One region of the Mesorhizobium sp. M0062 genome, then DNA from elsewhere that is predicted to be linked to it. Evidence: predicted binding sites of a transcription regulator. Region 1 holds the regulator's gene; each other region holds the start of a gene.
The links. Region 1 encodes LexA, which represses DNA repair genes until DNA is damaged. Its sites were predicted from a motif close to TGTTCNNNNTGTGTTCNG; they were not measured.

Region 1 (3,296 bases):
GTCGCAGACCACCGTCTGCCCATCAGCCGCGCCGATCAGTCGCCCGAGCTGATCTCCGAGTTCCACCGGCATGTTGAACCAGCCGGCGGTGTTCCAGGCGCGAATGAGATCGTGCGCCCATTCCTGCGTGGCGGCCTGCTGCAGTTCGCTGAAGACGACCGCTGACGCGGCGCCCAGGGAATTGCCGTCGAGATAAATCACGCCTTGCGGCAAGACAAAGCGTTCGCGCATCGAGCGCAGCGGATCGGCGGCATCCATTGCTTCGATTGTAGCGAGATCGGGTGTCGTGCTCATGATCCGGCGCCCCTCCATGGACAAACGCGCGCGGCGGAGCCTGCCGCCCAAACATGCCGGCGATCTTGAGTGGTCGCCCTTGAACTGTCAAACATTATATATAATTCACCCATTGAAAGGCTTTGATATATAATGATCCGCCGAGCGTTTATGTCTGATGGATCACGATGCTGGATGACGAGCAGACCTCGAAGACGGAAGCGGCCTATCGCCTGCTCAGGCGCGATATTCTTGCGACCCGGCTGGCGCCTGCCGCGCCGTTGAAGCTGAGCACGCTGCGCAACACCTACGGCATCGGCTGGACGCCGTTGCGCGAGGCGCTGTCGCGGCTGGAGGCGGAACGGCTTGTGACCGCCATCAGCAACCGCGGGTTTGCGGTCGCTCCCGTCTCTCGGGCGGAGCTCGAGGATTTGGCGCGTGCGCGGCTGGTGGTCGAACTGCCCCTGCTGGTGGAATCGATCGAGGAGGGCGACCGTGAGTGGGAAGACGCGGTCGTTGCCGCCCACTATCGTCTCTCACGGTGCGGGTCTGTTCTCGACGATCCATCGGATGATGCGGTCGACGCGTGGTACGAAAAACACGATGCCTTCCATGCGGCGCTGCTCAGTGCCGCGACATCCAGCTGGCTGCTGCGCTTCAATGCGACGATTTCCGACCAATTGCATCGCCATCACCGCTTTCTGGGTCTGGCCCCGACGCTGCGCGCCGCCGCCGGCCGCACGGATGGCCACCGGAAGGCCGTGGCGGCCCTGCGCGACGCCGTGGCGATCGAACACCATACCGCCCTGATGGAAGCGGCCCTCGATCGCGACGTCGAACGTGCGAAAACTCTGATGACCGCTCACATCGGCTACACGCTGCAGGTCTATGCCCAGAGTGAACCCGGCGCGGATGCTGCGCAGCCCCGTCCGAAAAGGAAGCGGCGATCGTAGCCGACGACGCAGGGCACTTTGTCTTCGTTTCACCCCGTTGCCGGCCAACGACTACGAGCGGCGCTCGCAGCGCCGAACGTTACGCTGAACAAAACGTCAACACATTCATTAAACTTTAAAAGGTTGCGGAACACAACTGGAACAGATAGTGTTTGTTCTGGGTTTGTTTTTTCTGATTCTGGTTTCAGAACCCTTGGGGGCCGCGATGCTGACGCGCAAACAACATGAGCTTCTGATGTTCATCCATGAACGCCTGAAGGAGAGCGGAATCCCGCCGTCCTTCGACGAGATGAAGGAAGCGCTCGACCTCGCCTCCAAGTCCGGCATCCACCGCCTGATCACGGCGCTTGAGGAGCGCGGTTTCATTCGCCGGCTGCCGAACCGGGCGCGCGCGCTGGAAGTGCTGCGGCTGCCCGACTCGATCGCACCAGGCCTCAATGCGGCGAGGAAGTTTTCGCCGAGCGTCATTCAGGGCAGTCTTGGTCAAACCGGCCAAGGGCAAGGCGGCCAAGGACAAGGCGCGTTGGGCCAAGGCGGTCTCGGCCGCCAGATCAAGCCGGGCTCGCCGTCGCGTTCGATGTCGGCCGGCAATGACGATGCCGTTTCCGCGATTTCAATCCCGGTTATGGGACGCATCGCCGCCGGCGTGCCGATCGACGCCATCCAGCATCAGACCCATTCGATCTCGGTGCCGCCCGATATGATCATGGGCGGCGAACACTACGCGCTCGAGGTCAAGGGCGATTCGATGATCGAGGCCGGCATTTTCGATGGCGACACGGTCATCATCCGCAATGCCGACACAGCCAGCCCCGGCGAGATCGTGGTGGCGTTGGTCGACGATGAGGAAGCGACCCTGAAACGCTTCCGCCGCAAGGGCGCCTCGATCGCCCTGGAAGCCGCCAACCCGGCCTACGAGACCCGCATTTTTGGACCGGACAGGGTGAAGGTGCAGGGCAAGCTTGTCGGATTGATCCGGCGCTACTGAGCCGGCTTGGGTTTGTACTTTTCACGCTGGTTGTAAGGCGGCAGGCCGCGCGCTTCGCGGGAGAAGCGGCGTTGCTCGTGCCAGGGGCGATACGGCTTGTCGACGGCGAAGCGGATGGTTGGCGCTGCAGCTGCCGATTGCGGATCGAAGAAGACGGCGGCGCTGCCGTCGCGGGCCAGCTGTTTCTTCGTCACGACCAGCACCAGCGGGTCGCGGCACGGATTGTAGGCGGTGGCGTCATCGATGACGATCAGGCTCGCGAAGGCACAGGCCGGCCGCGCCGTCTTGCGGTCTTTCGCAAGCGCTACAATGGCTCCGGAAGGGTGCCGGGCGATACAGAGATCGCCGGTGCAATAGAAGGGCGAGCCGGGCGGCAGATCGAGCGGATCGAGATCGAACCGCGTATCTGTTGCCTCGAAAATCTCAGGTGGGATAATGGTTTTGGCCCGCAGCGCCCGTTTCCAATTGTCCGTGGTGAATTCGTTGGAGCGTTCGCGGTTGAGGGCGAGTTCGCCGCCACCGATCGGCATGGCCACCAGATGCGCATCCTCGGATATGAGCACGTCGGGCGTAAGCACCTGCGGCACCGTCAACAGGCCGGCCAGCGCGCAAGGCACGGCCGCCAACCTGAGCCAGGTGGTGGCCATGGTGGCGATGACGAGGGCGACCGCCACCAACAGCACCGAGCGGATGGAGATCAGCCCGACGGCGTCGACCGGCGAGCGCTCGGAAATCCAGGCCGATATAGCGATCATCGCCATCAGACCCTTGCCCATCACATAGAGGAACGGCCCGTCGGCGCCGAACGGCATCGCCAGTGCGCTGAGCACGGCAAAAGGCATGACGATCAACGAAACAATCGGCATCACGGCCAGATTGGCGATCAGGCTGAGCGGCGACACACGCTGAAAATGCCAGATGGCGAACAGCAAGGTTGCACTGCCGGCGATGATCGAGGTCATGGCGAGGCCGCCCATGGCCAGCGCGAATTTTCGCGACAGGAAGCCGACGAAGGAGCGCTTTGCCGGCGGCGTTCTCACCTTGTCGGCGCGGTAATCGGCCCCGCCGGCATAGGCGCCGAC
Region 2 (3,296 bases), on a different contig from region 1:
TCCGGCACGGTCAGCGCCCGCCACACTTTTTCCGGTGCGTCCGGCAGATCGCATTCGAAGGCGAGGGCATCCTTGGCGGTCTGCGTCTGCTTTTCGTCGGTCATTGGTCCATGTCCTTCAAAACGGCCTTCAGTCTTTCGATGCGCTCCGGCCAGAATGCGCGGTAGCGTTCGATCCAGCCGAGCAGCGGCTCGAGCCCTTGCGGATCGGCGCGATAGTAGGCGTTGCGGCCGGCCCGCCTTTCGCTGACCAGGCCGGCGCCGCGCAGTACGGCAAGGTGCTGCGACACCGCCGGCTGCGACACGCTCATGCCGGTGCGCAACTCCGACACGCTCATCTCTCCGGAAGTCAGCCGCTCGTAGACGGCGCGTCGCGTCGGGTCGGCCAGGGCGCGAAAAATCTCTGCTTCGATCATGGCAAAAGCATAAGTCGATACTTATCGATTTGGCAAGGGGTGTTTTGAATGCCCCGTATTGATTGGATCCTGCCGGGCCTCTAATCCATGGGGAACAAGATGGGCCGATCATCGCGAGGCAGGAGTAGTATTTATGAATTCCAACGTCGATCTTTCGTCCGCCGAGAACCTCAACGAGGCTCTGAGGCTCTATCGCCGCCTCGTCCTCGGTATAGGCGCCATCGCCGTCATCGGTTTCGTGGCCGTGATCTTGTTGGCCAAGCTGGGTACGGCGCTATCGCCGCCCTACGGGATTTACATCTTCGGCGAAGGATTGGGGACCTGGGGCCTGATCGCGGTGGTAGCGGCGCTCGTCGCTCAGGTCTGGTGGCACGGGCGCGCGATCGGGAAATTGCTGAATGACCCGGCTCTGAAATCTGAACCTGCAGTCGGGCTGATGTCGGCGCCAACCGTGATCGCACAGCGCGCCCATGGCATGGGCATGGAGTGGAGCGGCTTTTTCGGTCCGTTGCGGCCAGCTAAAAAACGGCGCTGACGACACCGCTTCTCGCCCCTGCGTGTCAGCTAAATCCACGCGCCCGCGTCGGCGATTGCTGCCATTCCTTGACAATCCGTGGTTAACAGTATAGGAACGAAAAGGGAACAAAAACCTTGTGGGAAAAGCCAGCCGCGGCAAGCCAGGATTGTGCGCGGCCTGTAAGGTGAACGACTTGAAATTTGTTTCGGATGAGCACGGAGAAGTGTCATGGCGGGTAGCGTCAACAAGGTCATTCTGGTCGGTAACCTCGGCGCGGACCCTGAAATCCGCCGCCTGAATTCCGGTGATCCGGTCGTCAACATCCGCATCGCCACGTCGGAAAGCTGGCGCGACAAGAACTCCGGCGAGCGCAAGGAAAAGACCGAATGGCACAACGTGGTCATTTTCAATGACCAGATCGCCAAGGTCGCCGAGCAGTACCTGAAGAAGGGCATGAAGGTTTACGTCGAAGGCCAGCTGCAGACACGCAAATGGCAAGACCAGACCGGCGCCGACAAGTACACGACCGAAGTCGTGCTGCAGAAATTCCGCGGCGAGCTGCAGATGCTCGATTCTCGCGGCGAGGGCGGCGGTCAGGTCGGCAACTATGCCGGCGGCAGCGGCGCGAGCCGTGGCTCGGATTTCGGCCAGTCTGGCCCCAATGAGAGCTTCAACCGCGGCGGCAACAGCGGTGGCGGCGGTTCCAAGGGCGGCGGTGGCGGCGGCTCGTCGCGCGAACTGGACGACGAAATCCCGTTCTGAGCTGACGGTAGTCAGCGATATCTGAGGAGAGGGCGCGATGTCGCTCGGACCGCTTCTATCGGCGCGCCCTCCCATTCCATGGCACGCCTTCGCGGCCCTTGCCGCGCTGGCCATTGGCGCTACGCAACTAGCGCTGCCGAAAGGCACGACGCGTCATCGTGTCGTCGGCTATACCTGGGCGGCGCTGATGCTGGTCGTCGCCATCTCCAGTTTCTGGATCCAGCAGATACGCCTCGTCGGTCCGTTCAGCCCGATCCATCTCTTGTCGATGTTAGTGTTGATCGCCGTGCCGCTGGCGGTCTGGCACGCGCATATGCATCGGGTCGCCACACATCGCAGGGTCATGATATCGCTGTATGTTTTCGCCCTGATCGGCGCCGGCGTGTTCACGCTGCTGCCGGGGCGGATCATGCACACGGTCGTCTTCGGCCAGTGACGCTTTCTGAAAGGAAGATTGCCGTGAAAAGCCCGGATCAAATGGGTCGAGGAGCGCACCTTCGTCGGCGAGTCCGGCAGCGGCCACAAGGTTGTGCTGGGAACCGCCTCCGGGCCGGAAGGCAAGACGCCGGGTCCGAGCCCGATGGAGCTGGTGCTGATCGGCACCGGCGGCTGCTCGGCCTATGATGTCGTCCACATCCTCGAAAAAGGCCGCGAGGCGATCGAGGACTGTGTTGTCGAACTCGACGCCGACCGGGCCGAAACCGACCCGAAAGTCTTCACCCGCATCCACATGCATTTCATCGTCACGGGCCACGCGCTGTCGCGCGACAAGGTCCAGCGCGCCATCAACCTGTCGATCGAGAAATACTGCTCGGCCTCGGCCATGCTGGCCAAGACGGCTGTCATCACCCACGATTTCAAGGTCGTCGATACGGCGGTGGAGTAGGGGCTGCCGTTACCCCGCCATCAGCGCCTTGATGCCATCCGCGACGAACTGAACCGCAAGCGCGGCCAGGATGACGCCGAGCAGGCGGGTGAGGATCGAGCGGCCGGTCTGGCCGAGGATGCGGTCGATGCGCTCCGACAGCACGAACACCAGATAGGTGATGGCAAGGCAGACGAAGATGATGCCGACCAGCGCCGCTTGTGCTGCAAAACCCTGAAACGAGCCCGACAGTAGCACGGTCGCCGAAATCGCACCGGGGCCGGCGATCAGCGGGATCGCCAGCGGGAAGGCCGCGATGTTGTGGATCATGTCCTTGGTGATGGCGACGTCGCCGATCTTCTCCTTGCGGTCCTGGCGGCGCTCGAACACCATTTCGAACGCGATGAAGAACAGCAAAAACCCGCCGGCGACGCGGAAAGCCGGCAGCGTGATGCCGAACACCGACAGGATGGACGCCCCGGCCACCGCAAACAGCGCCATCACCAGGAAGCCGATGATCGAGGCGCGCACTGAAACCTGCTGACGTTCCTCGCGGTTCATGCCGCGTGTCACCGCGAGGAAGAGCGGCGCGAGACCTGGCGGGTCGATGGTCACCAGAATGGTGACGAAGGCGTTGAACAGGCTGTCGAAACTCGGCATCGCTGACCCCTCCCGCCGGGCCGGACCCCTGCGCCACGATAGTGGTAGAGCAAAGCCTGCCCGGTGGGAACCGTCTG
Region 3 (3,296 bases), on a different contig from region 1:
CCTTGCCACGCTGTGCATCGGCGGCGGCATGGGCGTCGCTCTGTGCGTGGAAGCGCTGTGAACAAGAAGTGAGTAGTGAATAGGGAGTAGTGAATAGGGAAGAAGGAGCAGCGCGGCGGGATATCGATCCCTACTCGCTATTCCCTACTCCCTATTCCCTTCTTCCGACCAAAGGGAGGAAGAACTTTCAATGACCAAAGTAGCGCTCGTCACCGGTGGATCGCGCGGCATCGGCGCCGCCATATCGATCGGCCTGAAGAATGCCGGTTACACCGTTGCCGCCAACTATGCCGGCAATGACGAGGCAGCGGGGAAGTTCAGCGCACAAACCGGCATCAAGGCCTACAAATGGTCGGTCGCCGACTACGACGCCTGTGCCGCCGGAATCAAACAGGTCGAGGCCGATCTCGGCCCGGTCTCGGTGCTGGTCAACAATGCCGGCATTACCCGCGACGCCATGTTCCACAAGCTGACGCGCGAGCAGTGGAAGGAAGTCATCGACACCAATCTGTCTGGGGTCTTCAACATGACGCATCCGCTGTGGGGCGGCATGCGCGACCGCAAATTCGGCCGCGTCATCACCATTTCCTCCATCAACGGCCAGAAAGGCCAGGCCGGCCAGGTCAACTATTCCGCCGCAAAGGCCGGCGACATCGGCTTCTCGAAGGCGCTGGCGCAGGAGGGCGCGCGCGCGGGCATCACAGTCAATGTCATCTGCCCCGGCTACATCGCCACCGAGATGGTCAAGGCGATCGACCAGAAGGTGCTGAATGAACGCATCATCCCGCAGATTCCGGTCGGCCGCCTCGGCGAACCGGAAGAGATCGCGCGTTGCGTCGTCTTCCTCGCTTCCGAAGACGCCGGCTTCATCACCGGTTCGACCATCACAGCCAATGGCGGCCAGTATTTCGCCTGAACGACAGCATTTCGCCCGGTAGGACGGGCCGGCTTATGGCCCGTTTTTTCATCGCCGGCCGGCGATGTTCCCGGGCTGCGCGCTAGACATTGACCCGTTCCGGCACGCAAAGATTAACGATTTCCAGGCGCCCTGTGCAAAACCCGGTTCGCAAGCTGTGAATTCTCGGTGGACAAGCTGTGGATAACACAACATGTTGGGGTGAACAAACCAGGAAAATCCCGCCATCGCTGATTCATCGCCGATTCGTTCCGGCTTTTAGCGCAACGTTAGCGACCAAGGCCGAAAATCACCGGCAAATGGTTAAGGCCGATTAAGAAAATTCAACAATTTCCTAATGTTGGCCGAGGCGTATCGGATCACGACGATGCCCCGCCGGCAAAGGTTAACGCCAATGGTCGCCTTGCAGGAATCGGGCCAGTTTCCGCGATTCAGCATATGGTGAGACTCAGGCTCGCAAAATCCACATGTAGCCGTGAACAAAAGCTGAATCTGCCGGAGTCACTGATTCGTCGCCGATTCGTTCCAGACTCGTTCCAACTGTTAATTGAGACCTCAAAGACGACCGTGGGATTGCCGGCCGGAACATTCCGCTTTCGCTTCGCGCCTGAAATCCCTATGTGTCGCCTGTCATACGCGCCACGCGAGGCGCGCTCCCGACAACACGATGCAGAAAGCCTCATCTCCAGGCCGATGAACATCCAGCCGAAACACACCGAGCCGCTGATCCTGTCGGGCCGCGACGTGACTGCCGTGCTGGGTCCGACCAACACCGGCAAGACCCATCTCGCCATCGAGCGCATGGTGGCGCATGAGAGCGGCATTATCGGCCTGCCGCTCCGCCTTCTGGCGCGCGAGGTCTATGCCCGCGTCTGCGAAAAGGTCGGCGCCCACAAGGTGGCGCTCATCACCGGCGAGGAAAAAATCCAGCCGCCCGGCGCGAAATATTCGGTCTGCACCGTCGAAGCCATGCCGCGCGAGACCGACGTTGCCTTCGTCGCCATCGACGAGGTGCAGCTCGCCGGCGACCTCGAGCGCGGCCATATCTTCACCGACCGAATCCTGCACCTGCGCGGGCGCCAGGAAACGCTGCTGCTCGGCGCGGCCACCATGCATGGCATCCTGCAAAAGCTGCTGAGAGGCGTCTCGGTGGTGACGCGCCCTCGCCTGTCGCACCTGGCCTATGCCGGTTCGAAGAAATTGACCCGCCTGCCGCGGCGTACGGCGATCGTCGCTTTCTCCGCCGACGAGGTCTATGCCATCGCTGAGCTGATCCGCCGCCAGCAAGGAGGAGCGGCGGTCGTGCTAGGCGCGCTGTCGCCCCGCACCCGCAATGCCCAGGTGGCAATGTTCCAGGCAGGGGACGTCGACTATCTCGTCGCCACCGACGCCATCGGCATGGGGCTCAACCTTGATCTCGATCATGTCGCCTTCGCCCAGAACCGCAAATTCGACGGCTACCAGTACCGCAACCTGACGGCGGCCGAGCTCGGCCAGATCGCCGGCCGCGCCGGCCGGCATCTGCGCGACGGCACCTTCGGCGTCACCGGCCAGGTCGATCCGCTGGACGAGGAACTGGTCAAGCGCATCGAGGGGCACGAGTTCGATCCGGTGAAGGTGCTGCAATGGCGCACCGCGCATTTCGACTTCGCCAGCCTCGACGCGCTGAAGCGCTCGATCGAGGCCAACGCGCCGGTCGAAGGCCTGACGCGCGCGCTGCCGGCGGTCGATGCGCAGGCGCTCGAACATCTCTCCCGCGACGAGGACATCCGCGCGCTGGCTACCAATGCCAAGCGCGTCGCGCTGCTGTGGGAAGCCTGCGCGTTGCCGGACTACCGCAAGATCGCGCCGGCCCAGCACTCCGACCTGATCGCTTCTATCTACACCGACCTCGCCAAACACGGCCATGTCGACGAGAACTACATGGCCGAGCAGGTGCGCCGCGCCGATACGACCGAGGGGGACATCGACACGCTGTCGCACCGCATTGCGCAGATCCGCACCTGGACATTCGTGTCCAACCGGCCGGGCTGGCTGGCCGATCAGGCACACTGGCGGGAAAAGACGCGCGAAATCGAAGACAGATTGTCGGATGCGCTGCATGAGCGGTTGACGAAACGGTTTGTAGACCGCAGGACTTCCGTCCTCATGCGGCGCCTTAGAGAAAATACAATGCCTGAAGCCGAAATCAGTCCTACCGGAACCGTCCTTGTCGAAGGCCATCATGTCGGCGAGTTGCAAGGGTTCCGTTTCACCGCCGACCAGAGCGCCGGCGGCGAAGACGCCAAGGCCGTGCGCACGGCAGCGCAAAAAGCGCTGGCCGCCGAGTTCGAGGCACGTGCCGAACGCTTCGGCGCCTGCGCCAATGGCGACCTTGCGC

Region 2: a site for LexA is predicted at 1,043-1,060, ahead of ssb (single-stranded DNA-binding protein). Genes of this name have one in related genera too.
Region 3: a site for LexA is predicted at 1,438-1,455, ahead of NKJ64_RS06920 (helicase-related protein). Genes of this name have one in related genera too.

What each region holds. Positions count from the first base shown of each region.
Region 1 is NZ_JAMYUO010000006.1:251,134-254,429, forward strand. Features, by position in the region: gene kynU (kynureninase) at 1-294, opposite strand, end outside; gene NKJ64_RS10590 (GntR family transcriptional regulator) at 462-1,226, shown strand; gene lexA (transcriptional repressor LexA) at 1,432-2,214, shown strand; gene NKJ64_RS10600 (ComEC/Rec2 family competence protein) at 2,208-3,296, opposite strand, start outside.
Region 2 is NZ_JAMYUO010000005.1:69,832-73,127, reverse strand. Features, by position in the region: gene NKJ64_RS08245 (SRPBCC family protein) at 1-104, opposite strand, end outside; gene NKJ64_RS08240 (ArsR/SmtB family transcription factor) at 101-415, opposite strand; gene NKJ64_RS08235 (hypothetical protein) at 549-950, shown strand; gene ssb (single-stranded DNA-binding protein) at 1,161-1,694, shown strand; gene NKJ64_RS08225 (DUF2306 domain-containing protein) at 1,732-2,130, shown strand; gene NKJ64_RS08220 (OsmC family protein) at 2,167-2,580, shown strand; gene NKJ64_RS08215 (MarC family protein) at 2,590-3,219, opposite strand.
Region 3 is NZ_JAMYUO010000004.1:159,881-163,176, forward strand. Features, by position in the region: gene NKJ64_RS06910 (acetyl-CoA C-acetyltransferase) at 1-61, shown strand, start outside; gene phbB (acetoacetyl-CoA reductase) at 191-916, shown strand; gene NKJ64_RS06920 (helicase-related protein) at 1,610-3,296, shown strand, end outside.